3 regions of the Azotosporobacter soli genome follow, and region 1 is predicted to be linked to each of the others. Evidence: predicted binding sites of a transcription regulator. Region 1 holds the regulator's gene; each other region holds the start of a gene.

Region 1 (10,039 bases):
CCCGGAAAACCGACGATCAAATCCGTGGAGATCGCAATCCCTGGTACCTGGCTGCGTATACAGTCGATCAACCTTCGATATTCCGCGGTCGTATAATGGCGATTCATCGCTTTTAAAATCCCGTCTTCCCCCGCCTGCAGAGGTAGATGCAAGTGCGCACAAAGCCGGCTGTCGTTACACATTAGCTCAATCAATTTCGGAGAAACTTCTACCGACTCCAAAGAACTGAGTCGCAAACGCTGCAGACCTGGTTCCTCTAGCGCAGCTTCCAACGCGTCCGTCAGTGAAAGGTCGTCCGCTAAATCGCGGCCATAGGCCCCCAGATGGATACCCGTAAACACCACTTCCTGAAAACCGGCTTCCACCAACTTGGCGACTTCACGCCGTACGCTGTCAAGCGGTCTCGATCGGAGTGGTCCTCTTGCATAGGGAATGATGCAATAAGAGCAAAAGTTCGTGCAACCTTCCTGGATCTTTAAAAAAGCGCGCGTCCGTCCAGGCGCCGAAAAGAGTGGAATGTCTTCAAACAAATCCGACTGCATGATGTCGCCGACTGCGGTAATTTTGCCATGTTCACGCGCCGCTTCTTCAACCAGTTCGACAATTCGTTGCCGTTCCTGCGTTCCAATGACAACACTGACCCCTTCGATTGCCGCAACCTGATCCGGCGACATCTGTGAATAGCAGCCTACCGCCGCAACAACAGCCGTCGGATTTCGTCGAATAGCGCGGCGAATCAATTGGCGTGATTTTTTTTCTCCCAAATGTGTGACCGAGCAGGTGTTTATCACATAGACATCCGCATCCGCATCAAAATCGACAAGTTCATAACCGCGCTGGCGAAAAAGTCCCGCCATGCTATCGGTCTCAAATTGATTCACTTTGCAACCTAATGTTGTAAATGCAACGCGTGGCACATTCAGCCCCCCAGATCTCCATGTTCATACATAAGCACTGCTAAAGCAGCCGACGCGGCCGTTTCCGTCCGCAAAATACGCGGTCCCATCGTCGCGGACGAGACGCCGTATTCCCGGCATAAATCCGCCTCTCGCGGCGTAAAACCGCCCTCCGGACCGATCAGCAACAAATACTCCTTAGCGGCGCAGCTGCGCAACATGTCTTTCAATCCTTGTTTGTTCTCCGCTTCGTACAGCATAATTGCCGCCGTATCCGGCGGCAATTCCGTCAATAATTCCCGTAAAGCGATAATGTCCCTCACTTCAGGAATTGCGCTGCGTCGACACTGTTTTGCAGCCTCAACGGCAATATTTTGCCAACGCGCGACCCTGTCCTGTTGCTTTTTTCCTTCATAGCGCACGACGCAGCGGTCGAGCGCCAGAGGAACGATTTCGCTCACTCCAAGTTCGACCGCTTTCTGTACGATATAATCCATTTTATCGCCTTTAGCCAGTCCCTGAGCCAGAATCACCCTTACCGGCGGTTCTTTTTCTTCAACCAACCACTGCTTAAAATCAAGTTCAATCTGCTGCGACGTAAGCGCAGTAATAATCATGCGTGCGGCGCGACCGTCATTACCGACCACATCGACTTCAGACTCCGGCTGGAGTCTGAGCACTTTCGCAATATGACGCGCATCAGAACCATTGATACTCACTCGCGGTTCGACTGGTTGCGCAATAAAAAACCGTCTCACGTCATCAAGCCTCCACAGTCATGACCATGGCAACCCAGCCGCCTTCTTCGACGACTTTATCCACCGTCATGCCTTGTGCCAAGACCGCCGCCGTGACATCAGCCAAGCGCTCTTCGATGATACCGCTGGCAACGAAACGACCGCCGGTTTTTAAACGTTTAGGGATCTCCGGCAACAAACGGATAATAATGTCAGCTACAATATTTGCAATCACGACATCCGCCTGTCCTTCAATTCCCGTCAGCAGATCGCCTTGTGACACGGTAACAACATCGCCCACCTTGTTGATATCGACATTCTCCTGCGCCACTCTTGCCGCAACGCCGTCAAAGTCGACCGCCCTGATATGTGAAGCACCGAGCTTTGCAGCAGCTACCGCCAAAATTCCTGAACCCGTTCCAACATCAAAGACCGTTTCGCCTTTGTGAATCACTTCTTCGAGCAAACGGCAACACATCGCCGTGGTGTGATGCGTCCCCGTACCAAAAGCCATGCCCGGGTCCAATTCAATGATGATCTCTCCCTCTTGTGCTTGGTATTCTTCCCAGGAGGGCTTAATAACAATGATTTCACCGACTTTTACCGGATGAAAGTAGTCTTTCCAGGATGACTCCCAGTCTTCCTCCAAGACTTCCTTCCATTTGATCTGACCGCGGCCGCGTTCGATACCATGGTGAACGAGGCCCATAAAGGAGTCTTCAAAACGACGCAACTTATCTTCCAGTTCTTCATCGACCGGCAAATAGGCCAATACCGTTACGACTTCCGTTTCCAGTTCCTCGGGAATATCACAATAATCCCAGGTGCCGGATTGCCGGTACGAATTGATCAAATCCGGATCTTCGATAACCACACCGCTGGCTCCCAAATCATGAAACAAGTCCGCTACCGCTTCCGTGGCTTCATGAGTCGTTTGCACGCTAATTTCTGCCCATTTCATTTTCATCGCCCCTTTATACCCCGAACGCATCCTTCACTTTTTTGAAAAAGTTTTTCTGCTCCGGGTTGACGTTTTCACCGCTGATCTGAGCAAACTCTTTCAGCAACTCTTTTTGTCGCTCCGTAAGCTTTTGCGGCGTCAGTACCTTAACTCTGACATGTTGGTCACCGCGCCCATTGCCGCGCAGGAAAGGAATCCCCTTGCCCTTCAAACGAAAGACGGTTCCCGACTGCGTCGCTTCCGGCACTTTTAGGCTAACATTTCCATCAAGGGTCGGCACCTGGATTTCATCACCAAGCGTCGCCTGCACAAAACTGATCGGCACTTCACAAATGACTTCATTGCCCTCACGCGAAAACAACGCATGCTTCTTGACATATAAATATACATATAAATCGCCGGGCGGACCGCCGCGCATCCCCGCCTCCCCTTCACGCGAGATGCGTAAACGAGAGCCATTGTCAACACCAGCAGGAACTTTAACCTTGATTTTGCGTTTTACCTTGACCTTGCCGCGGCCGCTGCAATCCTTACACGGCGTATGTACAATGCGTCCTTCGCCATGGCACCGGTCGCAAACCCGCGCATTGACCATTCGGCCAAACGGAGTATTCTGCACGACCTGCACCTGTCCTGTTCCTTTACATTGCGGACAAGTTTCCGGCTGCGTCCCAGCCGCAGCGCCTGTGCCACTACAAGTCTTGCAATCCTCCGTCCGAGGAATTTGCACTTCTGTTTCAACGCCAAAGGCAGCCTGCTCAAAAGTGATTTCCATATCGAAGCGCAAATCAGAGCCCTGTTCTGGTCCTGGTTGACGTCGACCGCCAAAACCACCGCCGCCGCCAAAAAACATGTCGAAAATATCGTTAAATCCACCGCCAAAATCGCCGCTGAATCCGCCCTGACCGCCGCTGGAGCCGTCAAAGGCAGCATGGCCAAACTGGTCGTATTGCGCGCGCCGATCCGCATTGGATAGCACTTCATACGCTTCATTGATTTCTTTAAATTTTTCTTCTGCTTCTTTTGGGTTTTCGCGGTTCATATCCGGATGATATTTACGCGCCTGCTTGCGGAACGCCTTTTTTATTTCATCTTCCGAGGCGGACTTACTCACACCAAGCAATTCATAATAATCACGTTTACTCACGTCTGCACCATCCTACAGAAATAGTCTTCATGCCTAAGCTTGTCTAATAATAAGATAATATCATATTTTTAGCAAGTCGCCAGACATAAATCATAAAATAAGGTTTGGCAGGGAGTATCGTCCCTGCCAAACGCTGCGCACTATCGCTTATTTCTTGTCCTCGTCCACTACTTTGTACTCGGCATCAACCACTTTTTCATCTTTCTTGGTGCCCGATTCCTGGCCGTGCGCATGCGCTTCCGCACCATGCTCAGCCTGTCCTTCGGCACCTTGCTGGTTGTATACCGCGCTGGTCATTTCGTACAAAGGCTGCGTCAGCGCTTCGGTGTCCGCCTTAATTTTTTCATTGTCCGTGCCTTTTAAGCTTTCTTTCAAGGTTTCAATTCCTGCTTTCACCTTTTCAAGCAAAGCAGCATCTGCTTTATCGCCCATGTCTTTCACGGTTTTTTCGGCCTGGTAGACCAGCGAATCTGCATTATTTCGTACTTCTACCTCTTCTTTGCGCTTCTTGTCTTCCGCCGCATGTGCTTCGGCATCCTTGACCATGCGCTCAATGTCGTCCTTGTTCATGCCGCCGGAAGACGTGATCGTAATTTTCTGTTCCTTACCGGTGCCCAGATCCTTAGCCGAAACGTGAACGATGCCGTTGGCGTCAATGTCAAAGCTGACTTCGATCTTAGGAATACCGCGCGGTGCAGGAGGAATGTCGTTCAACTGGAACCGTCCCAACGTCTTATTGTACGATGCCATTTCACGTTCGCCTTGCAGCACGTGAATGTCCACCGAAGTTTGATTGTCCGCAGCCGTCGAAAAAACCTGGCTCTTAGAGGTCGGAATCGTCGTGTTGCGTTCAATGATCTTCGTGCACACGCCGCCCAGGGTTTCAATGCCCAGCGACAGAGGCGTTACGTCAAGCAACAAAACATCCTTGACTTCACCGACTAATACGCCGGCTTGAATCGCCGCACCAACCGCCACGCATTCGTCCGGATTCACGCCGCGATGCGGCTCTTTGCCCATCGCTTTTTTGATTGCTTCCTGTACTGCCGGAATTCGGGTCGAACCGCCAACCAGGATTACTTTATCAATATCTTTCGGGCTCAGTCCCGCATCACTCATCGCTTGGCGAGTCGGCCCCATCGTACCTTCGACCAAATCGGCCGTCAGTTCGTCGAATTTAGCCCGGCTCAACGTGACGTCCAAATGCTTTGGTCCCGTTTGGTCTGCCGTTACGAACGGCAGGTTGATGTTGGTCGTCAAAACTCCCGATAACTCGATCTTCGCTTTTTCAGCCGCTTCGCGCAGACGCTGCATCGCCATACGATCGCCGGACAGATCGATACCGTTTTCTTTTTTAAATTCGGCTACCAGCCAATTCATAATGCGTTCGTCGAAATCATCACCGCCCAGTCGATTGTTGCCGCTGGTCGCTTTTACTTCGAATACGCCGTCGCCAAGTTCCAAAATGGAAACGTCGAACGTGCCGCCGCCCAAGTCAAATACCAAAATCGTGTGATCTTCGCCCTTATCCATGCCATAGGCGAGCGAAGCCGCGGTCGGTTCATTGATGATGCGCAAGACTTCAAGTCCGGCAATGACGCCGGCATCTTTCGTAGCTTGACGCTGACTGTCATTGAAATAAGCCGGAACCGTAATGACCGCTTGCGTTACCGACTCGCCCAGATATGCTTCGGCGTCGGTCTTCAGTTTTTGCAGAATCATCGCCGAAATTTCCGGCGCGCTATACCCCTTGCCTTCAATTGTTACTTTATAGTCGGTTCCCATATGACGTTTGATTGAGCTGACAGTACCATCGGTGTTGGAAACCGCTTGTCGTTTAGCCAGCTGGCCAACTAGGCGTTCGCCGGTTTTCGAAAAACCGACAACGGACGGAGTGATGCGGCTGCCTTCCGCATTAGCAATAACAATCGGTTCGCCGCCTTCCATCACCGCTACGCAGGAGTTTGTCGTTCCCAAATCTATACCAATTACTTTACCCATGTTCATTCCTCCTCAAAATTAAGCCTATTTATTGTGAACAGTTTTTGCAGACTGTCAACCGCCTTATTCTTATCCTACCACTTTTACCATGCTCGGACGGATCACTTTGCCGGCTACGGCATAACCTTTCTGAAACTCTTCCAGAATGATCCCCGCTTCCTGACTGTCATCGGCAACTTGCATAACAGCTTCATGTTTTTGCGGATCAAACGCGGTTCCCACGGCTTCTACTGGCGTCAGCCCTGCCTTCTCAAGCGTCTGCGCCAATTGACGGTAGATCATCTCGATTCCCGTCAACAGGTTGGCCGCATCTTGATTGCCTGCCGCCGCCATCGCTCTTTCAAAATTATCAACGACCGGCAAGAGATCCAAGATCAGATTTTGCGTCACAAAAGCTGACATTTCCTCTTTTTCTTGTCTTGTCCGGCGACGGAAATTTTCAAAATCCGCTTGCAGGCGTTTATAGTGATTCACCTGCTCATCAAGCAAACGCTGTTTTTCAGCGACCTCCAACGTCAGTTCTTCAACGCCCGGAACGGTTTTTGTTTCAACCGTCGCCTGTTCTTCATCCACTAAATCGACTGTTTCTTCCATCGCTTTCGCTTCTTCCATTTTCTTTTTCGTCAACTGTTTCACCTCGTTTTATGGGTCCTTCACCCTTATCTACTCACTGTCTCAATCAAAAATCCGGTATGACGGCCTCAGTATTCGGGGCCGTATTCGCTCCGGAATTCTCATCTCGCTTCTTGATGATCGTATCGATGCGCAAGATCGCGATCGCCACCTCACCGGCCGCCTTAATCGCATGCAATTTAACCAGCGCCGGATCAACGACGCCGTTTTCCAGCATATCGACGACCAGCCCGCTGTCGCAATCGATGCCTAGAGAATCCGTCTGCTGTTCAAGCTGCGCTAGCACAACTTCTTCGACTTTTTCCAGCGGATTATAGCCTGCATTTTCAACAATCTGTTCCAGCGGACAGCGCAACGCACTGGCCACACAATCGACACCGTAAGTAGACATGCCTTTCAGTCCGTCACGACTAGCCGCCACTTCACGGCTGATGGCAATTTCAAGCGAACCGCCACCAGGCACATAACCGCCTTTTATCGCCGCCTGAACGCTTGATGCCGCATCTTTAGCGATCCGTTCCCGTTCTCCGACGACCTCTGCCGTCGATGCGCCGACCAGAATCGTCGCCATCGGTTTTCCCGAACCGCCCAGCAAACGGATATGATTGAGCTTTTCATCTTCAAAGATCGCATCGGCCATACCGAGATATCTTGCAATATCGCAGGCGTCTTTCTTCAAGCCAGTTCGCTTGATCATCCTTGCGCCAACATGCTCCGCCGCGCGGCGTAAATCCTTGTTTGCTACACGCTGCACGACAAGAATGCCGGCATCCGCCAACAATTCGTCCGCCGAATCATGCACACCGCGATCCACTAAAACCACTTTGACACCCAGTTCGATAATCTTTTGCAGATTGGTTTTGAACTCATCCTGCAGATCCACATAGCGTTTAAATCCGGCTTCGGTGCTGAGCGCTTCGCCGCCGATTTCTTCCGGCTCGAGCGCATCGTCAATGACCAGCACCTTCGCCTGCGTCACCCGCTTCGGCATTTCCTGGTTCATCCGCTCGCGGTCGACAATGACACCCATAAAGACCTCATTCGCAGCGCCTTCCTGCGCAATAATCGTATCCGAGAGTTTAAAATGATCTTCCGCCAGCTTATCGCGACCGATCAATTCCGCCGCTTTAACGACAAGCTCCGCAATGTCCTGATATTCGCGCCCGGCAATCATCGCAATATTATGCAAAACCGGCTCCGTCAAATCGTGTACCTGACGCGCGCGTTCCTTCACTTGCTCGAGCGCCTTGGCCACGCCGTAGCGAACCCCTTCAATCACTTTTGCAACCGGCACGCCGCGCAAGACCTGATTGACACCTTCGGAAACCAGACCGCCGGCCATGATCGTCGCCGTGGTCGTTCCGTCACCGACTTCCGCCTGTTGCGCCTTGGCGATATTAATCAACATCCTGGCTGCCGGATGGTTCACATCCATCTTGTCGAGGATCGTAACGCCGTCGTTGGTAATGACGACTTCGCCAAACCGATCCACCAGCATCGTATCCAAGCCTTTAGGGCCGATCGTTCCTTCCACAGCCGCCGTAATCGCGCGGACCGCATTCGCATTCGTCAATAGAGCCGCCATACGTTCATCTACGTCGGCGCCCCCCCCTGCCTGTTTCAGGTTCACGGACATCCCTCCTTGCTTATGCTTTATAATCCTTTAGCATTTCTTCCAAATGCGTATGCACATAATCCATGATCGACATAATTTTCCCATAATCCATCCGTGTCGGGCCAAGAACCGCCACCGAGCCGACTACCTGTCCGCCAATACGGTATGTAGCCTGCACCATACTGCAATCCTGGATGCCGCGGTAACTATTTTCTTCACCAATGGTAACCACTACGCCGCTGTCCGTCTCTTGCTGACGCTGCTGCAACAAATCGCAGAGAAGAGGTTCTTCTTCCAGCATGTCAAGCAACATCCGCACCTTCTCGAGGTTACGAAACTCGGGCTGATTCAAAAGTTGCGTCGTCCCACCCAGATAGACGCGGTCTTGCTTTTCGCCACGCAGCGCTTGCCGGATAACCTTCATCGCGTCATCGACGACCTTGGCCTCCGCCAGCAGATCCTCCTTAATTTCACGTAGGATCGATGATTCAATTTGGTCGAGAGAAAGACCCGATAGCCTTTGGTTCATCATATTGGCCAGGCGTTGCAAGTCTTCGACCCGCATACCTTGTGGTAAATCGATCACTTTGTTTTCAACCATGCCGGTATCGGTAACAATCAGTAAGATGGCCCTAGTCTCATCAAACGGCATAAACTGTAAATACTTAAAATTACATTGCCCAAACTGCGGCGCCAGAACTAAGGATATGTTTCGCGTCATGCGCGACAATAAACGCGCGGTTTCCTGAAACACCTCATCCAGTCGTCTTGCTTTCGCCTGATACCAATTCTTGACCAGCGTGACTTCTTTATCTGATATTTGCGTGGGCGCCAGCAGTGAATCGACATAGAAGCGATAGCCCTTACCGGAGGGAATCCGGCCCGAAGAGGTGTGTAACTGCTCGAGATAACCCAATAGTTCCAAGTCAGCCATTTCGTTGCGGATCGTAGCCGGGCTGACGCCCAAGTCATACTTTCGCGCAATGGTCCGTGAGCCGATAGGTTCTGCCGTAGAAATATAATCATCTACAATCGCATGCAAAATGATCTTTTTCCGTTTATCCAGCATCGTACAACACCTCCTGTTGTTAGCACTCTTCGTTATAGAGTGCTAACACCTACTAACAAAATACCACTCCCGCCCGCCGCTGTCAAGCCGAAACCTATTCCGGCAAAAATTCTTCAAACACCTGATTGCCGAATTGCATTCCGCGTTCAGTAAGACAGATTCGCCCGCCTGCGTGACGCACCAAGTCCTTTTCGATCAGCTCTGCGGTCACTTGTCCGTAAATATCGTCGAAGACAACGCTGAAGCGGCGCGTAAATTCGGCGGTTTCCAATCCGTCTGCCGTGCGCAGCGCCAAGAAGACAAACTCTGCCATCGCCGTCCAAACATCACTTTCTTCGTATTCGACGCGCGGCGATCCGCCGCGTGAGACGATTTCGATATACTCGTGCACATCCTGCGTATTCGCCAAGCGCCGCCCCTCCAAAAACGAGTGTGCGGCCACACCCAATCCCAGATAAGACTGGTATCTCCAGTAACGAAGATTATGCCTGCTCTCGTAGCCGCGCTTCGCATAATTAGAGATTTCATAACGGCGAAATCCTTTGTTTGGCAGAAACTCATTCACGAATTGATACATCTGCGCTTCCACGTCTTCATCCGGCAATTCTAATTTCCCCTGTTTTTCCAGATAGAAAAACGGCGTGTTTTCTTCCACTTTCAAGCCGTAGACCGAAACATGCGTCACATCGAGTTCCACTGCCTGCGCCAAACTTTCTTTCAATGATTCAAACGTCTGGCGAGGCAGTCCGTACATTAAATCGAGACTTACATTGCTAAAGCCCGCCGCTTTTGCCGCATCCAATGCGGCAATCGCCTCTTTGCTGCGATGGATGCGTCCACAGGCCTCGAGAACATCGTCATCAAAGCTTTGCACGCCGAAACTCAGTCTATTCACGCCATAACTGTGCAACAACGTCAATTTTTCCGCATCCGCCGTACCAGGGTTAACTTCCATCGTGACTTCCGCCTCAGGCAACAAT
Region 2 (10,039 bases), on a different contig from region 1:
TTTGTCTGCAACCATTTGTTTTACGGCCTGATGCATCATTTGGCGAAAAAAGAGGCGATACGCGGCGGCTTTATCCATATTCCGTATTTGCCGGAACAAACGGTGCGCAATCCGGGGCAACCCAGCATGGCGCTGGAAACGATTGTGCTCGGTTTGGAACTGTTCATCAAAGCGGCGCTGAAATATCGCGAAGATTTGAAGCAAAGCGCCGGTACAATTTGTTAAACGATCGCATAGATAAAAAAGACGAAGCTTCGGCTTCGGCTCAGAGTGTAGACAATTGAAAAAATAAGATGAACACGAAATGAAAAGAAACGATAACACGAAGAAGTGAAGCGGGCCGATCCTATCGGCCCGGTAGAAAGAGAGGAAGAGTAAAAATGAACTCTTCCCCCCTTCTCTTCTTCAACTCTTCGTGTAAAAACGTTCCTCTTGATTTCGTTTTGTCGACAGTCTCAGACGAAGCTTTGGCTTCGTCTTTTTTAGTTGCCGGGAAAAGATAAAAATGAAGGCGACTAAAAAACAAAACATAATTATTATCCAAAAGGCATTGTTATTGTCTTTTGGATGCGATACAATATATAGTGTCAGCGAAAATGAAAATGTTTTTTTGATACTATATATGGGGGGTGCGGAATGAAGATTGTCAAACGCCAGGGAAACCTGGTCGAATACGATGCAGCGAAGATCTGTCGGGCGATTGAAAAGGCGATGGCGGAAACCAAAGGCGGCGTCGATGAGGCACTAAGCCGAAAGATTGCCGAATGCATCACGCAAGAACTGTCCGGTCGCAGCGGCTGGCCCGGCGTGGAAGAAATTCAGGATCGGGTCGAAGAATTATTGATGGACAGTCCGCGCAAAGACGCGGCGAAAGAATATATCATCTATCGTTGGGAGCGGGAAAAAATCCGGCGTCGCGACACGAAAGACGAGTATGTGATGCTCACGGACGACTTCGTCAGCAAATACAAGCATCTGCAATCGCCGATGGGGCAACTGGGGAACTTTGTTTATTACCGCACCTATTCACGATATCTGCCGGAACAGGGGCGGCGCGAATATTGGTGGGAAACGGTGCGCCGGGCGGTAGAGTACAATGCGACTCGCGTGCCGACGTCACGTGAAGAAGCGGAAAAATTATTCGACAATATTTTTCATTTGCGTCAGTTTCTCTCCGGCCGGACGTTCTGGGTCGGCAATACGGCAGTCGCGAAAGAATATCCGATGGCGAACTATAATTGCGCCTTTGAAATCCTCGATTCGTTCGAGGCCTTTAAGGATTTATTTTATCTCTTGATGATCGGTTCCGGCGTCGGCGTGCGAATTTTGCAGGATGACGTTGCGGCGATGCCCAAAGTGTACGGCAAGTACGAGTTGGTGCATCGCGATTACATTCCGGTGCCGAAAGAGGAACGCGATGAGCATACCAGTCTGCTTTTTGAACAGAATACGGCGGAAATACGGGTCGGCGACAGCAAAGAAGGCTGGGTACAGGCGCTTGGTTTCTTTTTTGAGCTGGTGAGCAGCCACGAATACAAAACGATCAAGACGATCCTGATCGACTATTCACAGGTACGGCCGAAAGGCGAGCGCTTGAAACGCTTCGGCGGCACGGCGAGCGGGCATGAAAGTTTGAAGAACATGTTCCGCAAGATTGACAAGGTGATCCGCCGCCGCGCCGAAGCGAGTGAAGAACGCGGACGCTTGCGCGCCATTGACTGTCTCGATATTGCGAACATCATCGGTGAAAATGTCGTGGTCGGCGGCGTGCGCCGCACCGCGGAGATGGTGATCGTCGATCCGGAGGATCAGGAGTGCATAGAGGCTAAGTCATCGCTTTATAAGCAGGTCGATGGCAAATGGGTCGTCAATCAGGACTTGGTTCATCGTCAGATGAGCAATAACTCGATCTACTATCAGGCAAAACCGAGTCGCGAGCGTTTGAAATGGCAAATGGAGCGGATGCGTTATTCCGGTGAGCCGGGTTGGATTAATGGCGAAGCGGCGGCAAAGCGGCGCAGTAATATGAATGGCGTGAATCCGTGCGGCGAGATTTTGCTCGATTCGAAAGGACTCTGCAACTTGACGACGCTCAATGTGCTTGCGTTCGTCACGGAGAACGGCAGCGTCGATCTGCCTGCGTTGCTTGAAGCGCAGCGCCTGTCGGCGCGAGCGGCTTATCGCATGACCTGCGTGGAACTGGAATTGCCGAGATGGGACGCGGTGCAGGAACGTGATCGTCTCGTCGGTTGTTCGCTGACCGGTTGGCAGGACATGGTCAATGCGGTGAAAATGGAGCGTGCGGCGCAGGCCGAGCTGCTCGCCAAGTTGCGCCAAGCCGCAAAGACGGCGGCGGACGATTATGCGAGGGAACTCGGCCAACGCGCCCCGATCCTGGTGACGACGATCAAGCCGGAAGGCACACTCAGTCAGTTACCGACGGTATCGAGCGGCGTCCACTACGCTCATGCGCCTTATTTTATCCGGCGCATCCGCATCAGCAGCAGCGACCCGCTGGTGAAAGTGTGCGAAGAACTTGGTTATCCGGTCTATGCCGAAGTCGGTCAGGAATGGGAAACGTGCGTGACGAAGGTCATCGAGTTTCCGGCTAAGGCGCCGCAGGGACGGACTAAATATGACGTATCGGCGCTTGAGCAATTGGAAAACTATAAAATGTTCATGCAGCATTATGTGGATCACAATTGTTCGATCACGGTGTCGGTGCGTAATGACGAATGGGCCGACGTCGAAGAGTGGGTCTGGGATAACTGGGACGATGTCGTTGCGATATCGTTCTTGGCGCTCGACGACAGTTTTTACGAATTGCTGCCGTATGAGGCGATCGACGAAGAGGAATACCGGCGTCGCGTTAAGGCGATGCGCCCGTTCCTGCCGTCGCTGTTGGCCAAGTATGAGCGGGAAGGCGATGTTTTTGACCTGGGGGAGGACGGCTGCGAAAGCGGCATTTGTCCGATTCGCTGAGAAAAAAGGCAGACGGTGTGATTTTTCACATCGTCTGCCTTTTTCTTGTCGCTAGTAGTCCGCAGAGATGCGGATCTCACCGTCGTGAACATAAAGAGATAAGTGCTGTAGCGCGTCCGTCATTGTCCGGGTCAATCGTCCGATCGAGACCTGCGTGCCCGGATAGATCACATCGGCAACTCGGATGATGCCGGGTTTTAACGATTTTAGAAGCGCTTCGATATCGGTGATACGTTCTTTCGTTTCTTGGAGCTGTTCTTCGAGTACGACGCATTGCGTCGAGAGTTTTTCATGCCGCGCCTGTTTTTCCGTATCAAGATTTTCGCGGCCGCGTACGTTGAGATAACCTAGCAGACGTTTCGACTCTTGGTATAAGGATTCGAAGGTGGTTACCGAGAGGCGGAGCGCATCGAGTTCGTCCTTGAGAAAGGGGTTGCCTGCGACTTCAAGTCGGGTCAAGAGGTGCGTGTGATTGCCGACAGTCTTGCTGCAGATCTCTTCGCCTGCTGAAATCCGTCCGCCGATGATGCGGCCGCGACGTCCGATCACCGCGACCTTGAGACCGGCGAAGATGGAACTGTTCATGACGACATCGCTGACCGTCACGCTTCTTCCGGCGAACAGGGAGGCATTTTCGACAAACAGCGCCGAGATGTCCTCCCGCGCCTTGATCTGGCTGCGGTTCATGCCTTGGATGCCTTTATGAACAAGGATGTTGGTCGCTTCGATCACGCCGCCGCTGACGCTGCCGCGAATCTCCACATTACCGCCGGCTTTGAGCGAGAAGCCGCATTGTAGGGAACCGTGCACTAAGACGCTGCCGATAAAATCGATGTTGCCGGTGTCGTAATCGATGTCCGACTTGATTTCTAAAAGCGGCAGAACGCCGACGCGTCCGTGCGCGATATGAAGCTGCCCGTCGATTGCGGCCAGCAGCTTCAACTTGTCCTTGACGCTGACGTTCTTTCCGACCGGCAGGGCGATCTCTTTGCCATGCTTGGCGGGAATCAGGTTGCCGAAGATGTCGTTGCCGGGAATGCCGGCGCTGGCCGGAATTTTTTCGAGCAATAACTGGTCTGCGCTTACGCTGAGGAATTTATTGATGTTTTTGAAATCGACACGATCGCCGTCGATTTCCTCCGGCCGGCCCTGCGCTTCGATGTCGATATGATAAGTCAGGACGGCGTCCGTGCCGTCCTGCGGCGCTTTGCCGCGCGCGCAGCAAACTCCGGTGCCGGAGCCCTGATCAACTAAGTCGGCGATGGCTGCATGGTCAATGCCGTAGATGACTCTGGCTGCGTGAAGTTCCTGCAGGATCTGCGCCGCACTCACAGGACTGGCGTCAGGCGGCAAGATCACATCGACGAAGGCGCGCAGGCGATCCGGACGGATATGGACCCGGATTTCCGCCGGAACGGCCGGAGGCGGCTCTGGCGGCAGCGGGTTGGCGATCAGAACGGGGCGTCCTTTTGCTTCCAGAACGGCCTTTTCAATGGCCGGCAAAAGAAAGAGAGTGATATTTCGTTTCTTTAACTCTTCGAGAATGACGGATTGGTGAAGAGGCTGGCCGCCGTTTTTCGGCGGATATACTTTGACATAAACGCCCACTTCCGTGATGCTGAGAGCGTAGCGCCCGTTTTCGGCGGGTAGGGAGGTCGGATCATCCATGAAAGCGACTCCTTTTGCAATAAGTGTGGTTTCAAGTGACAAGACAATGACTGAACATGTTCGGTGGGCAGCAACCGTTTTCCTGCAGGAAAACGATCAGGCGCCGCTTTTTTTGCGGGACAAATAGCGTTTTTGGCCTTCGAGGAAAAGGTGCTTTTCTTCTTCGTCTTCCGTAGCCGCCTCGGGAACCGGTTGTGGTTTTCCGTTGGCGTCCAGAGAAACCAGCGTGAAAAAAGCGGTCAATGCGATTTTTTCCGGTTCTTCATTGCTCAGATCTTCTACGCTTACGCTCACGGAAATTTCCATGGAACTGCGTCCGGTGAACGTCAAGCGACCGTGGCAGGTCACCAGATCGCCGATCCGAACCGGATGATGGAATTCCAGTTGATCCACGCGGGCGGTGACGACATTGGCGCGCGTATGGCGGCGCGCGACGACGCCCGCCGCGGTGTCCATGAGCTTCATAATTTCACCGCCGTGCACATTGCCGGCCGGATTGGCATGTTCCGGCATCATGACGGCGGACATGGTGACGAGAGAGTGGCGGATGGGTTTGCGGTTCATCATGATTCCTCCGGATAATATAGATAAGCTACTTCTATTATAACATGTCTGCTGCGACTGGGCGCGGCAAGAAAATGAGCGTGAAGCGGAAAAACAGTGAAGATTGCGTCGTCAGATTACGATAGTATTAGTAGAGTCTGTGACGGGAGGTGAAAAAGGGGATAAGCCAGGAAGGCGAATCGTTTTATGCATGGATGCGACCGGGCCGGATTTATCCGGACCTATCATACGTATGAATGATAAGGAGGCGCAAAAACATGACAAACGGAATCGGAGACCTAGGTAGTTTCAAGGTGGCTGCGACGCTTGGCACAAGCAAAAGCAGCGAAAACGCGAAATCGAACGACACGAAGCCGAAATATCTGACGGTACGAGACGGGCAATACGCCTATACCTATGTCGTGATCAGCGACAATTTCAAGGTGCTGATCGGACGGGTACCGCTGAGCGACGAGGAAAAGAAAGAAGCGGCTGAGAAAGAGGAAAAAGCGAAGTATGCCGCTTCGGAGGCTGCCAAGCAGCAAAAGGAACAGGAAGCGGTTCAAAGCGCCAACGCGCCGTTTCAAAACAGTCAGGATTATATCGCCTGTCAGCAGGTGGTCGCGCAAGCCAAAGAAAAGGGTATGTTGCCGTTCCTATAAGAAACCAAAGGAAAAGAAGCCTGCATGTGCAGGCTTCTTTTCCTTTGGGCCGATTTATTTGGCCATCAGTTTGGCTACCAGATTCGCGAAGCTTACCGGATCTTCCGGCGCCAGGCCTTCCATCAAAAGAGCCTGGCCGTAGAGCAGATCGCAGTAATCTTTGAACGACTCGGAATCCGGCGCTGTTTCATGCAGGTTCTTCAAGGTGCCGAACAGTTCATGCGTCGGATTGAGTTCAAGGATGCGACTCGCTTTGAACATACCTTGGTTCATTTCCGCGAGGATCTGTTCCATCGACAGGCTGATGCCGCTGTCGCCGCTGACCAGGCAGACTGCGCTTGATTTCAGACGGCTGCTGACGCGCACTTCGGCCACTTTACCGCTGAGTTTTTCCTGGATTGCTTTGATCAAGCTTTCATTTTCTTTGGCGATCTCTTCGGTCGCCGGTTTCTCGGCGTCAGGAGAACCCAGATCATCGAGATTCAGGTCGCCGCGGCTGACGGACTGGAAGGTTTTTTCCTTGTATTCGCGCAGTGCGTCGATTGCGAACTCATCCACGCGATCGAACAGGTAGAGGACTTCGACGCCCTTGTCGCGCAGCAGTTCCATCTGCGGCAAACGTTCGACGGCGGCGCGGTCTTTGCCTGCGGCATAATAGATGACTTTTTGTCCTTCCGGCATGCGGGCGATGTATTCATCCAGGCTGGCCAGGTTTTCTGTGCTGTGCGAGGTTGGGAAGAGCAGCAGCGCTTGCAGTTTTTCCCGGCTGGAGAAATCGGAGTAGACGCCGCTTTTAAGCGCCTTGCCGTATTCTTTCCAAAAGAGTTCATATTTGGCGCGATCCTTCTCGAGCATCGATTCCAAGGTTTTCAGGATGCTTTTCTCCAGATTCTTGCCGATTTTTTTCAATTGGCTGCTTTGCTGCAGCAATTCGCGAGAAATGTTGAGCGATAGGTCCGGTGAGTCGACCAGACCGCGTACGAAGCGCAGATGCTCCGGCAAGAGATCCTGACAGTTGTCCATGATGAAAACGTTTTTGCAGTAGAGGCGAATGCCGCTGGTCGATTCGCGCTGGTAAAAATCAAACGGCGCATGGGCAGGCAGGAAGAGAACCGAGGTGTATTCCACCATGCCTTCGACCTTGGAATGGATGACTTCAAGCGGCGCTTCCCAGTCCTGGAACATTCCTTTATAGAAGTTGTCGTATTCTTCGCGGCTGATCTCATTCTTGTTGCGCGTCCAGAGCGGCGTCATTGAATTAAGCGTACGAACGGTTGTCGTTTCGATTTCTTCCGCATCTTCGATGATTTTGCCTTCGGCGTCACGCGGCTTTTCTTTTTCGCTGAAACTCATCTTGATCGGATAGCGGATGTAATCGGAATATTTCTTGATCAAATCGGAGAGCGTGCGGCGTTCGATGAAATTTTCCGCCGGATGTTCGCTGCTGTGATGTTCTTCGTTCAAATGCAGGATGATCGTCGTGCCGCGGCTGTCTTTCTCGCACTCTTCGATGCTGTAGGTTCCGTCGCCGGTCGACTCCCAGCGTACGCCGCTTGCTTGTCCGGCGGCGCGGGTGATCAGCGTGACGCTTTTGGCTACCATGAACGCAGAGTAAAAGCCGACGCCGAATTGGCCGATCAGCTCGGTGTCGCCGACCGAACCGGCTTCTTTTAGTTTTTCAAGGAACGCCTTTGTACCGGACTTGGCGATCGTGCCGATATTTTCTACGACTTCATCATAAGTCATGCCCATGCCGTTGTCGGAGATCGTCAGTGTGTTCGTCTTTTCGTCCGGCAACAGATATATTTCAAAGTCGGAGTTTCCTTCCAGTAAATCCGGATTGGTCAATGATTGAAAACGAACCTTGTCGATTGCGTCGGATGCATTCGAGATCAGTTCGCGCAGGAAAATTTCCCGATTCGTATAGATGGAGTGTACCATCATCTCCAAGAGTTGCTTGGTCTCCGCCTGAAATTCCCGGGTCTGTTTTTCTTGTGTCATCATGAAGCCTCCCATTCTAGTCTAATCGACGCTATCTTGCGTTTCGCGCACAGGCGACGATGTTTTGTTAGCACTCTGATTCCATGAGTGCTAAATCATCTTTTATGATAACGAAAAAGTAAGATAAATGCAACGCTTCTTGCTTAAATATATTGGAAAAAAGCAAAGGTAAATGGAGGAAATTTCCTTTTTATGGTGAATTAGGATATAGTAATAACGGGAAACGGTTGCAGGAGTGACAAAGTGATGGGGATGAAGAAGAAAAGGGGGAGCTGCCATGTTTGATTTAAGCAAGAAGTATCGCTTGGTGACGCGCAGTGATTTTGACGGATTGGTATGCGCCGTGCTGCTGAATGAAATGAATCTGATCGATGAGATAAAATTTGCGCATCCGAAAGATATGCAGGACGGCAAGGTCGAGATCACCGAACGCGACATTACAACGAATCTTCCCTATGTCGACACGGCCGGACTCGCTTTCGACCATCATTTGAGCGAGACGATCCGCGTGGGCTGGGGCAAGCAGAATCACGTCATCGACGGTGTCGCGCCTTCGGCGGCGCGCGTCGTCTATAAATATTTCGGCGGCAAGGAACGATTTGCCGCTATTCCGGAGGAGATGATGCTGGCGGTCGACAAGGCCGACGCGGCGCAATTCTCGGTGGAAGACATCCTCGATCCGCGCGGTTGGGACTTGCTCAGCTTCATCATGGATGCGAGGACAGGACTCGGACGCTTTAAAGATTTCAGAGTTTCCAATTATCAGTTGATGATGGATCTGATCGCCTATTGCAAGAATCATACGATCCAGGAAATTCTCCGCCTGCCGGACGTAAAAGAACGGACCGACATGTACTTCCTGCATGAAAAAGATTTCAAAGACCAAATCAAGCGCTGCGCAACGGTGCATGATCATATTGTCGTGCTGCACTTGAAGGAGGAAGAGCCGATTTATACCGGAAACCGCTTTATGATCTATGCGCTGTTTCCGGAGAGCCAGATCTCGATTCATGAAATCTGGGGCTTGAACCGACAAAATACTGTGTTTACGGTCGGGAAATCGATCGTGAACCGTGCATCGCAAACGAATATCGGCAAGCTGATGCTGAGCTACGGCGGCGGTGGGCATCCGAACGCCGGTACCTGCCAGATCGAGAACGACAAAGCGGATCAGGTCCTGGCTGAGCTACTGCAAAAGCTGTGAAACGACAAGGCTTCCATAAACGAAATCAAGCGGGACGTTTTTACACGAAGAGTCGAAGAAGGTAAGGCGGGAAGATTTTATTATTCTTCTTCCTTTCTTCTTAACGGGTCGATAGGAGCGGCCCGCTTCGCTTCTTTCATGTTCATTCTATTTTAGCTACGCTCTGCAAGGCTTCCGTAAAAGGGAGCCTTGTTTTCTTTGCTGATTATTGTTGCAAATTTCCCAAAAGTAGATTAAGATTAATTGAATAGTAATTGAACGGCGTTAGTTTTAAGGATCATGGGTGCGGATTACAATGCAACAGTGAAGTAAAACTAGGGGCCTGCGGGGGTGCCTAGTTTTCAATTTCTAAGGGCTTACGAACAACATGTTACTGTTGAATATAATGAATGGAGGTGTTCCTTTGAAGAACACAACTGAAAAACTTTCGATCATTCCTCTGGGCGGTTTGGGGGAGATCGGCAAAAATATGACTGTTTTCCGCTACGGCGATGACATTGTCGTAATGGACTCGGGCCTGGCTTTCCCCGAAGATGACATGCTGGGGATCGACCTGGTCATTCCCGACATGAGCTACCTGGTGGAAAACAAGGATAAGGTCCGCGCCGTCGTCATTACGCACGGACATGAGGATCATATCGGCTCGCTCTTTTATTTGCTGCGCCAGATGGACGTACCCGTATATGGCTCTAAACTGGCCTTGGGTCTGGTGGAAGGCCGTCTGAAAGAATATCACGTTTCCGATCACAATCTGATTCCGGTGGAAGCCGGAGAAAAGATCCAGATCGGCGCGTTTGAAATTGGCTTCATCCGCGTCAACCACTCGATTGCCGATGCGTTCGGCATTTCGTTCAAGACGCCGGTCGGCACGGTCGTCCATACCGGCGACTTCAAGATCGACCAGACGCCGGTTGACGGCAAGATGACCGATTTGCACCGCTTTGCCGAATTGGGCGACGAAGGCGTTCTCGTCATGATG
Region 3 (10,039 bases), on a different contig from region 1:
GACGGCATTTGCCTGATTGAATGGCCGGATGAATTTCGGGCGGCGATGCCGGAACAATACTTATGGATTGAAATCAGCATAGCGGGAGAAAATCTGCGTAATTGGCGATTCTTACCACAAGGGGCTGAATATGAAGTGATCAGTGAGGAGTTGAAGAAATCGTGCCCATACTTGCGCTAGATACAGCAACCATGGTTTCCGGCGTCGCATTGGCTGCGCAGGGGAAGGTGATTGCGGAATTAACATTGCAAATCGGCAAAACGCATTCAGAAATGCTTTTGCCGCATATAAAAGAATTGCTCAATATGGCGGGAATTGATAAAAAAGAATTGCGCGCGGTAGCGGTCAGTATCGGTCCAGGATCGTTTACCGGATTGCGTATCGGGCTGGCGACGGCAAAGGCACTTGCTTATGCATTGAAGATCCCGCTTATCGGCGTCTCTACGCTGGAAGCCCTTGCGTATGGTGCGGCGACTCCCGGAGCGCTAATTGTTCCGTTGCTTGATGCGCAAAAGGGCAATGTTTATTATGCCGCTTTTGGCTGGGATGCAAATGGTTTGCGCGAAGAGCGGGCGGCAGGCGTTGCAGCAATAGAAGATATTCTTGCGCAGTTAGCGCAAGAAAAACGCCCAGTTATGGTACTCGGTGAGGCAGCTGTCTTGCATCGGGATAAAATTTTGGCAATGAAAGGCGAGGGAATCTGTCTTGCGCCGGGACATATCGTGATATCACGCGCCTCCAGTGTAGCCTTGCTGGGTGAAATGATGTTGCAGCAAGGACTGGTTTCGGACACGATGGCGTTAGAACCGCTTTATATCCGCCGATCAGAGGCTGAAGTCCTCTGGGAAAAAAGGCATGGTACAGCAACGTGAACACAACAGTTGTATTTCGCCGGATGAATCTGGCAGATGTAGATGGTGTTCTGGCAGTGGAGCAAGCCACCTTTTCGGTTCCTTGGTCAAGAGATGCGTTTGTAGGCGAAATGAACAATGAGCTGGCCATGTACATTGTTGCCTTGGAAGGCGGTAAAATTATTGGCTATGCTGGTGCTTGGGTTATCGTTGATGAAGCGCATGTGACGAATGTCGGCATTATAGCCGAGTGGCGCGGTCGCGGCTTAGGCGAGCGCTTAATGCGTGAATTGATTGCCAAAGTTAAGGCGCGGGGCGCAACGGCGATGACGCTTGAAACCCGTGTTTCCAACCGGGTTGCACAATCGCTGTACGGCAAACTTGGCTTTAAGTCAGCCGGATTCCGCCGCAAATACTATACGGATAATCAGGAAGATGCACTTATTATGTGGTGCGAAAACTTGCCGTGAGTCAATAAGATAAATAGGGGGTAAAGTGCGTGCAGACAAAAAAACTCTGTCTTACGCTGGCGATAGAAACCAGTTGCGACGAAACATCGGCAGCCGTGCTGCTCAATGGGAGGCAGGTGCTTGCCAATGTAATTTCATCACAAATTCCTTTGCACCAAAAATATGGCGGCGTTGTACCTGAAATTGCGTCACGCAAGCATATTGAAAATGTACTGCCGGTGATTGATGAGGCGTTGCAGGAAGCGGGCGTAACACTGGCGGATATTGACGTGATTGGCGTAACGTATGGTCCGGGGTTGGTCGGTGCGCTGTTGGTAGGCGTTGCAGCAGCCAAAACGTTGGCGTATGCCAGCGATAAACCGTTGGTAGCCGTCAATCATCTGGAGGGACATATTTTTGCCAACTTTATAAGCCATCCTGAACTCGAACCGCCGTTTGCCGCGCTTGTCGTGTCTGGCGGACATACGTCGCTTGTTCATGTAAAAGATTACAATTCCTTTTCATTGCTTGGGCAAACTGTGGATGATGCGGCAGGAGAAGCGTTCGACAAAGTTGCGCGTGTTTTAAAGCTGCCGTATCCTGGCGGCCCGCATATTGACCGTTTGGCAAAAGAGGGTAATGGACAAGCGATTGCTTTTCCAAGAGCATTGGCGCAAAAGAACAGTATGAATTTCAGCTTTAGTGGCTTAAAGTCGGCAGTCCTCAATTATTTGAACAGTGCGATGCAAAAAGGTGAAACAATTGTGGCGGCTGATGTGGCAGCTAGTTTTCAATCGGCGGTGGTTGATGTCCTAGTAATAAAAGCGATGCAGGCGTGTGAAATCTGTCAAAGCAAGAAGCTGGTATTGGCTGGCGGCGTAGCCGCAAATTCGGCTCTGAAAAAAGCATTGGCAGAAGAGTGCCGGGAACGCGGTTATGAATTTTTTTATCCGGAACCTGTTTTGTGTACAGATAATGCGGCGATGATCGCCAGTCGAGCGCATTATCAATACCGAGAAGGCTTGGTAGCCGAATTGGATTTAAATGCGGTGCCTTCTTTGAAGCTAATCGATGCAAATTTAGCAGATTGATAAAAACCAACATAAAGGATAATTCTTCTGTGAGGTAAAAAGGAGCGTGATCGGGTGGAAACGGCGGGAGAAATTTGTCGGCGGCAAATGTTATTGGCGCCGGCTCAGATTGCGGTGCTGGATCGCGTAGCAGCGGCCTTGGAGTTAGTCAGCGATTTAGCTCACTCCCAGGTTACGGTTTATATAAAGGGATCTGAAGCCGGGACGCTCGTTGTGGCTGCACAGGTTCGTCCGCATACAACGTTTGTCCAACACCGTTCGAATCTGGCGGGTACTGTGGTGCATGGCAGCGAAGAACCGTTGGTTTGGCGTACGATGAGCAGCGGCCAACCCATCAGTGGGCAACGTGAATGGGCGCTCGGCATGCTGATGAAAATGCAGACCTATCCGCTTCGTGATGCTGCGGGGGCGCTGATAGCAGTCGTCAGTTTTGAGACGACGCTTGATGAAGCGCGCGCAGAAGGCCATGAATTGTTAATTGAAACGGCGTATTGGCTGTTGGCGGCGGTAGGCATAGCCGCCAGTTCTACTTTGTACCGTTCTCTCACTGCCAGTGATGGCGTCATCTTGGTCAGTGCGGAAGGGAAAGTCATTTTTGCTAATTCTGCAGCCGACAGTTTGTACAAGGTGCTTGGTGTGGGTAATGTAGTGGGCCGACGAATCTACGAACGGCAGCTTCATATGCGGTTACTGCAGAAAGCAGTTAATAATCGTGAAGTCTATGAGGCGGAATTGGCAGTTGGACCGCTCGTTATTACGCAACGAGCCATTCCTATTTTGCGTGAAAATGAAGTGCGACGGGCAATCCTGATTGTAACGGATCGCACGGAATTGAAAAAAAAAGAACGGGAATTACTGATAAAGTCAGCGGTCATACAGGAAATCCATCATCGGGTGAAGAATAATCTACAAACAATTGCCAGTCTTTTACGCTTGCAGGCTCGGCGAACTCATTCGCCAGAGGTCAAGGCGGCTCTTCGAGAAAGTGTGAATCGTATTTTAAGCATATCGGTGGTACATGAATTTTTATCGCAGCAGGATGCTGAAGTGATTGACGTAATGGAAGTGGCCAAGAACATTTTGGATTTGGTCATGCAAAATATGCTGGAACCTGGATTTACTCTGCATACGGTATTTAATGGCGAAACGGTCATTCTACCATCGGAGCAGGCCAGCAATTTGGCGCTGGTGATTAATGAATTGATCCAAAATTCGATTGAACATGCTTTTCCAGGTCGCCACGAAGGTACAATCGGTGTTGATGTGGTGGCGCAGCCTGAACAATATTGCATTCGCATTTATGATGATGGAATCGGTCTGCCGGACGATTTCACGTTGCAAAGCAGCAATAGTCTTGGATTGCAAATTGTTCGTACCTTAGTTGAAAGTGATTTGGGTGGAAAATTTGAATTTTTTAACCAAAATGGAACCAGTGCGTGCATAACGATTTCCCGCAGCACAGAGGAAGGGGCATAATGATGGAAAAACTGCGTATTGTTATTGCTGACAATGAATCGATTATTCGCATGGATTTGCGGGAAATTTTAGAAGAAGCAGGGCATTCGGTAGTTGCTGAAGCGACGGATGGCGCTAAAGCAGTTGAAATGGCCAGGCGTCATCAACCAGATTTGGTCATTATGGATATCAAAATGCCTGAAATGGATGGCATTGCGGCAGCGACGATCATTTCACAAGAAAAAATTGCACCGGTGTTACTGCTGACAGCATTCAGTCAGAAAGAAATTGTCGACAAAGCAAAAGAATCCGGTGTTCTGGCTTATTTGGTAAAACCGGTTAAAGAAGTAAATTTGTTTCCGGCGATTGAAATTGCAATTTCTCGGTTTCGCGAATTTAATGAATTAGAGCAGGAATTGGAAAATATAAAAGGAACGCTTGAAACGCGAAAACTGCTCGATCGTGCAAAGGGAATTCTTATGGACGCGCATGGGCTTAATGAAAGCGAAGCTTATCGCAAGATGCAGCAATACAGCATGGCAAAACGACTTTCGATCAAAGAAGTGGCACAGTCAATTGTGGCAGCCGCAACAAAACGAAACAAGCGTTAAAAAGCGGACGAAATCCGGTGCATTGTCTGAAAAGGCAAAAAATGGCCGGATTTTTTTATTGCAGGTCTTGCTTTTTAGCGATGAATTATATATCATAGGAAATGTGGTTAGCACTCTTGACCGGAGAGTGCTAACAACGCAAACTGAAACCATATCGTAAAGGGAGGTACTTTCAATGATTAAGCCGTTAGGCGACCGTGTTGTCATCAAAGTGTTGGAGGGCGAAACTACCACGAAGAGTGGTATTTTGTTGCCGGATACTGCTAAGGAAAAGCCGCAAGAGGGCGAAGTCATCGCCGTTGGCGCTGGAAAAGTGTTGGAAAATGGTCAACGGGTAGCGCTTGATGTAAAAACTGGCGACAAAATCATTTTCTCCAAATATGCAGGTACCGAAGTCAAGTTTGACGGACAGGAATATCTTATTGTCAGCGAACGTGATATCCTGGCTATTGTGGAGTAATAGAACGGAAACGGATAATTTTTAGGAGGTTTTTATAAATGGCAAAGCAAATTCTGTTTAATGAAGACGCGCGCCGCGCGCTTGAAAGAGGCGTAAATGCCTTGGCCAACGCTGTAAAAGTAACATTGGGACCTAAGGGCCGCAATGTCGTATTAGATAAAAAATTCGGCGCTCCGTCGGTAACCAATGACGGCGTGACGATCGCTCGCGATATCGATTTGGAAGATCCGTTTGAAAACATGGGGGCGCAACTGGTAAAAGAAGTTGCTACCAAAACAAACGACGTTGCCGGTGACGGCACCACGACGGCGACGTTGTTGGCGCAGGCGATGATTCGCGAAGGCATGCGCAACGTAGCTGCCGGCGCTAACCCGATGATCATCAAAAAAGGCATCGAAAAAGCAGTTGTCTCGCTGGTTGAAGAAATTAAAAAATCGTCGAAAAAAGTAGAAACCAAAGATGCGATTGCGCAAGTTGCTTCGATCTCGGCAGCCGATGCTGAAATCGGCAACCTGATTGCCGAAGCAATGGAGAAAGTCGGCAAAGACGGCGTTATCACCGTCGAAGAATCCAAAGGCATGGGTACTAATCTGGAAGTCGTGGAAGGCATGCAATTTGACCGCGGCTACATTTCGCCATACATGATCACCGATACCGATAAGATGGAAGCGGTTCTCAATGATCCATACATCCTGATTACCGACCGCAAGATCGGCGCAATTGCCGACTTGCTGCCTACGTTAGAAAAAGTGGTTCAACAAGGCCGCGAACTTCTGATCATCGCAGAAGATATCGAAGGCGAAGCGTTGGCTACGCTGGTTGTCAATAAACTGCGCGGCACGTTCAAAGCCGTAGCTGTCAAGGCGCCTGGGTTCGGCGATCGCCGTAAAGCGATGCTCGAAGACATTGCCGCTCTGACCGGCGGTACGGTCATCACGGAAGAGGTTGGCCGTAAATTGGACAGCGTTGAACTGGCTGATCTGGGACGTGCGCGTCAAATTCGTGTTTCTAAAGAAGAAACTACGGTTGTTGATGGCGCGGGCGATGTTGCTTTGATTAAAGCGCGTGTTGGTCAGATCAAAGCGCAAATCGAAGAAAGCACTTCCGATTTTGATAAAGAAAAACTGCAAGAACGTCTGGCTAAATTGGCTGGCGGCGTAGCAGTAATTCAAGTCGGTGCAGCGACCGAAGTCGAACTGAAAGAAAAGAAATACCGCATCGAAGATGCTCTGAATGCGACTCGCGCAGCCGTTGAAGAAGGCATCGTAGCAGGCGGCGGTACCACGTTCATTTCCGTGCAATCGGCACTCGACAATATTGTCGCCGAAGGCGACGAAAGAACCGGCGTTGAAATCGTGCGGCGCGCGATTGAAGAACCGGTACGTCAGATTGCCAACAACGCTGGACTGGAAGGCGCTGTTGTCGTTGAATACGTTAAAAAAGCCGCCAAAGGCATCGGCTTTAACGCTTTGACGGAAGAGTATGTTGACATGATCGCTGCCGGTATCGTGGATCCGGCCAAGGTTACGCGTTCTGCGCTGCAAAATGCAGCTAGTATTGCGGCCATGGTCCTGACCACCGAAACGCTGGTTGCCGATAAACAAGAAAAAGAAGCGGCAGCTCCGGCCGGCATGGGTGGCATGGGCGGTATGGGCGGCATGGGCGGCATGATGTAGTCATCCCCCTTTTCTTCACTGGAAAGTGAAAAACAGCGCTTCGAAAGTGCTTGAAGAGATCTTGTAAGAGTTTAAAGACTTTTGCAAGGTCTCTTCTTTTGTAGTGGCAGTAAAGTGAAAAAATCAAACGCAAAAAGCGACAAAAAACGGCAAGTATAGCAGGGGTTTTTCTTTGCGCCGCGAATATAGTTTCAGATGAAGGAACGGAGGAGTATGAGAGGAGTAGAAGATGGGAGAGACCGAGTTTGTTTATGAAAAAAAAGTTAGCGCGTGCGCTTTGGATCGTGCTTGCCTGGAACTTTTGCAACAGCGCCTTGTGCAAGAAGGCGCTGAAACGATTAGTTTTGCCGTTGGGTGTGGCAAAGAGGTGTTGCAGGACGGGCGAGAAGTGGAGGAATTTCCTGATTTACAAGCGGCTTGTGATCGTCTTGAACAACCATTCGCTAGCTTAGTGATTGCAGCTACCTTTACGGAGGGGAAAATGTTGGTGCTGGAATTGCATAATTTTATGCCGGCGGGCGGCTTGTTGCGCTTGAGCGGCAAGGAGTCTTGGGGGCAGGACCTTGCGGAATGGATACTGGAGCAATTGAAGGAACGCCGTCGAGTGTTTACGGCTTTTTGCTATAACCGAATCGGTTTTGCCCTGCTGCAAACGGGGGTTCCGTTTCTGGCGGCATCGGTAATCGTAGTGGTTGTCGCCGGGATTGTAATTCCAGGCGAAATCAGACGTAGTTCGTGGAGTGGTTGGATTACCGCAGGCTGTCTTGTACTGACGCTGCGTGTTGCTTATAGCATCTCCAATTGGCTGCTTCGCAAACTTGTCGAACGGCAACCGTTTTTGCAGTGGATTAAGTCGGTAAAAAAAGAATCGGTCTGAAAGTGCAATTAAAAGTGGCAATCGCTTGATTGCGACTTTTTTGCATTGGGGAAAGGGTTTTGCCAATAGGCGGCGAAATCTTAAAGATTGCATTGTAGATGTTTTTTGTTAACGACGCGAACGTGTTTTTTTGCAGGGAATGAAGTTGCAAAAACACGGATTTTTAATGTTAAATGGAGTGCGATGAAGGTTATGAAAAACACAGAATCAGTAATGGATAAAGCGAAAAACGGGAGACGACTCTCGTTTGAAGATGCGCTGGCGTTGTACCACCATGAAGATTTGTTGGAAGTTGCCGAAGCGGCGCGCATGGCTAAAGAACGAAAATCAGGCAATCGGGTTTTTTACAATGTGAATCGTCATCTTAATTTGAGTAATATTTGTGCGGCGGGTTGCCCGCTTTGTGCGTTTGCCTGCGGAAAAAATGACGAAACGGCATATGCGATGGACATTGAGGATGTCGACGAGTTGTTGACGGAAACGATGCTCAATGTAACAGGGCTTACGGAAATGCATATGGTAAGTTCCTTGCACCCGGAGAAGCCTTTTTCCTTTTATGAAGAAGTGATTCGTCAGATTAAACGGCGTATGCCGGATGTACACCTCAAAGCGTTTACTCCGGTTGAAATTGTGCATTTTTCCTCTATTTCAGGCCTGACGATTCGTGAAGTCCTGGCGCGGCTTAAATATGCCGGCCTCGATTCGTTGCCTGGCGGTGGTGCGGAAATTCTCGATGATGAAATCCGGAAAATTATCTGTCCACATAAGGCAACCAGTCAGGAATGGATTGAAGTTATGGAAACGGCGCACAGTTTAGGTTTGCCGACGAATGCGACGATGCTTTATGGGCATGTGGAAACGATAGAGCAGCGTATCCGTCATTTGATTACCCTACGTGAAATTCAGGATCGTACTGGGGGCTTTCAAGCGTTTGTTTCGTTTCCTTTTCATCCGGAAAATACGGCGCTTTCCCATTTAAAACGCGTCAGCGCATGGGAAGATATGAAAATGATTGCGCTTGCCCGTCTGGTGCTTGATAATTTTGACCATATCAAGGCTTTTTGGATGATGCTGACATTGCCGTTAGCCCAATTGTCATTGGCTTTTGGCGTGGATGACCTAGACGGGACCGTGCAGGAAGAACGAATCATTCATGCGGCCGGCGCTAAGACTGGTTCTGGAATCGGCAAAGCAGAGCTGGTAGCGCTGATTCAAGAGACCGGTTATCAGCCGGTAGAACGCGACACCTTTTATCAGCCGGTCGGATGCGAGGATGGAGTGGTGGAGAAATGATACAGAGACCAAGAGTGGGGCACATTGATTTTATCAACTGTCTGCCGCTTAGCTATGCCTGGAACTGCGACGCTTATGCGGATGGGCTTGAAATTGTACGGGCGACTCCGGCCGAATTGAATCAGGCTGTCGTTGAAGAACGGCTCGAGGCGAGTCCGGTATCCTCAATTATTTACGCACGCAAAAGTGAAAATTTGTTGTTGCTGCCGGATGTCTCAATCAGCGCAGCGGGTGCGTTAAAAAGTATCTTGTTAGTGGCGAAGCGTCCCATTGACGAACTTTGCCAAAGTCGAATCGCGCTGACAGCCAAATCGGCTACGTCGCATTGTCTGTTGAAGATCATTTTGCACCAGGCGTATCGGGCGACGCCGGATTATTTTATCAGCGCGCAAGGTCTTGCGGAAGGTGTGCTCGATACTGCGGAGGCGGTACTGCTGATTGGCGATGATGCACTGCATGCTTACTATCACCGATCGGCGGAGCTTTATTATTATGATATCGGCGCTGAGTGGAAAAAGCTGACCGGTTTGATGATGGTGTATGCAGTTTGGGTCGTCAATCGTGATTTCGCATTGGCGCAGCCGGAGATGATACGGCGAATTGCAAAGTGCATTCACGGCGGATTTGCTTACGGTTTGCAGAACCTAAGTGCGGCCGCTGCGTCTTTGCAAGGGCAGAAAGATTTTTCAATAGAGCAAATCGTTGAATATATCGGTCTGCTTAACTATAAACTGACGGACGAGCATCAAGCGGCGTTGTTAACGTATTATCAAATGGCAAACGAGTTAAATTTGATTGATCGAGTACCAAAAATTCAATTTGCACAGGTGTGAAAGATATGAAGAGAATGTCGGATGAACAAGCATTAGAACAATTTAAAAAAGGCGATCTCGTTGAACTTGGCCGTTTGGCGGATCAAATGAGACGAGAACTGCATCCTGAGCGCCAAGTGACTTTCGTGGTGGATCGCAATATTAATTATACGAATATCTGCACAAGCGAATGCCGCTTTTGCGCATTTTATCGGCGCGAAGGACAGGCAGACGCTTATGTTTTGCCGCAGCAGGTATTGAAAGAAAAGTTGCAGGAGACGATTGCAGCCGGAGGGACGCAGGTCATGCTGCAGGGCGGCTTGCATCCAGGACTGAATTTCAATTATTATCTGGATTTGCTGACTTATATCAAGACGAATTTCCCAATCGCGATTCATTCCTTTTCCCCGGCTGAAGTGCTTCATATGGCGCACCAATCCGGACTAGGGGTGAAAAAAGTGCTG

The links. Region 1 encodes HrcA, which represses chaperone genes, less so after heat shock. Its sites were predicted from a motif close to TGTTAGCACTCNNNNNNNNNGAGTGCTAACA; they were not measured.
Region 2: the regulator HrcA is predicted to act here: its motif matches at 7,922-7,952, upstream of htpG (molecular chaperone HtpG).
Region 3: the regulator HrcA is predicted to act here: its motif matches at 4,563-4,593, upstream of groES (co-chaperone GroES).

Annotation. Positions count from the first base shown of each region.
Region 1 is NZ_JAUAOA010000022.1:46,942-56,980, forward strand. It holds gene mtaB (tRNA (N(6)-L-threonylcarbamoyladenosine(37)-C(2))-methylthiotransferase MtaB) at 1-917, opposite strand, end outside; gene QTL79_RS15200 (16S rRNA (uracil(1498)-N(3))-methyltransferase) at 920-1,654, opposite strand; gene prmA (50S ribosomal protein L11 methyltransferase) at 1,659-2,594, opposite strand; gene dnaJ (molecular chaperone DnaJ) at 2,608-3,741, opposite strand; gene dnaK (molecular chaperone DnaK) at 3,889-5,742, opposite strand; gene grpE (nucleotide exchange factor GrpE) at 5,812-6,378, opposite strand; gene QTL79_RS15225 (TCP-1/cpn60 chaperonin family protein) at 6,422-8,005, opposite strand; gene hrcA (heat-inducible transcriptional repressor HrcA) at 8,022-9,059, opposite strand; gene hemW (radical SAM family heme chaperone HemW) at 9,154-10,039, opposite strand, start outside.
Region 2 is NZ_JAUAOA010000015.1:11,303-21,341, forward strand. It holds gene pcp (pyroglutamyl-peptidase I) at 1-225, shown strand, start outside; gene nrdJ (ribonucleoside-triphosphate reductase, adenosylcobalamin-dependent) at 637-2,982, shown strand; gene QTL79_RS12615 (flagellar assembly protein A) at 3,034-4,650, opposite strand; gene QTL79_RS12620 (acyl-CoA thioesterase) at 4,747-5,217, opposite strand; gene QTL79_RS12625 (hypothetical protein) at 5,472-5,855, shown strand; gene htpG (molecular chaperone HtpG) at 5,910-7,856, opposite strand; gene QTL79_RS12635 (exopolyphosphatase) at 8,134-9,060, shown strand; gene QTL79_RS12640 (ribonuclease J) at 9,446-10,039, shown strand, end outside.
Region 3 is NZ_JAUAOA010000009.1:53,336-63,374, reverse strand. It holds gene tsaE (tRNA (adenosine(37)-N6)-threonylcarbamoyltransferase complex ATPase subunit type 1 TsaE) at 1-180, shown strand, start outside; gene tsaB (tRNA (adenosine(37)-N6)-threonylcarbamoyltransferase complex dimerization subunit type 1 TsaB) at 162-872, shown strand; gene rimI (ribosomal protein S18-alanine N-acetyltransferase) at 869-1,321, shown strand; gene tsaD (tRNA (adenosine(37)-N6)-threonylcarbamoyltransferase complex transferase subunit TsaD) at 1,351-2,391, shown strand; gene QTL79_RS10125 (sensor histidine kinase) at 2,446-3,867, shown strand; gene QTL79_RS10120 (ANTAR domain-containing response regulator) at 3,870-4,457, shown strand; gene groES (co-chaperone GroES) at 4,633-4,917, shown strand; gene groL (chaperonin GroEL) at 4,956-6,593, shown strand; gene QTL79_RS10105 (hypothetical protein) at 6,823-7,470, shown strand; gene mqnE (aminofutalosine synthase MqnE) at 7,663-8,763, shown strand; gene QTL79_RS10095 (menaquinone biosynthetic enzyme MqnA/MqnD family protein) at 8,760-9,596, shown strand; gene mqnC (cyclic dehypoxanthinyl futalosine synthase) at 9,602-10,039, shown strand, end outside.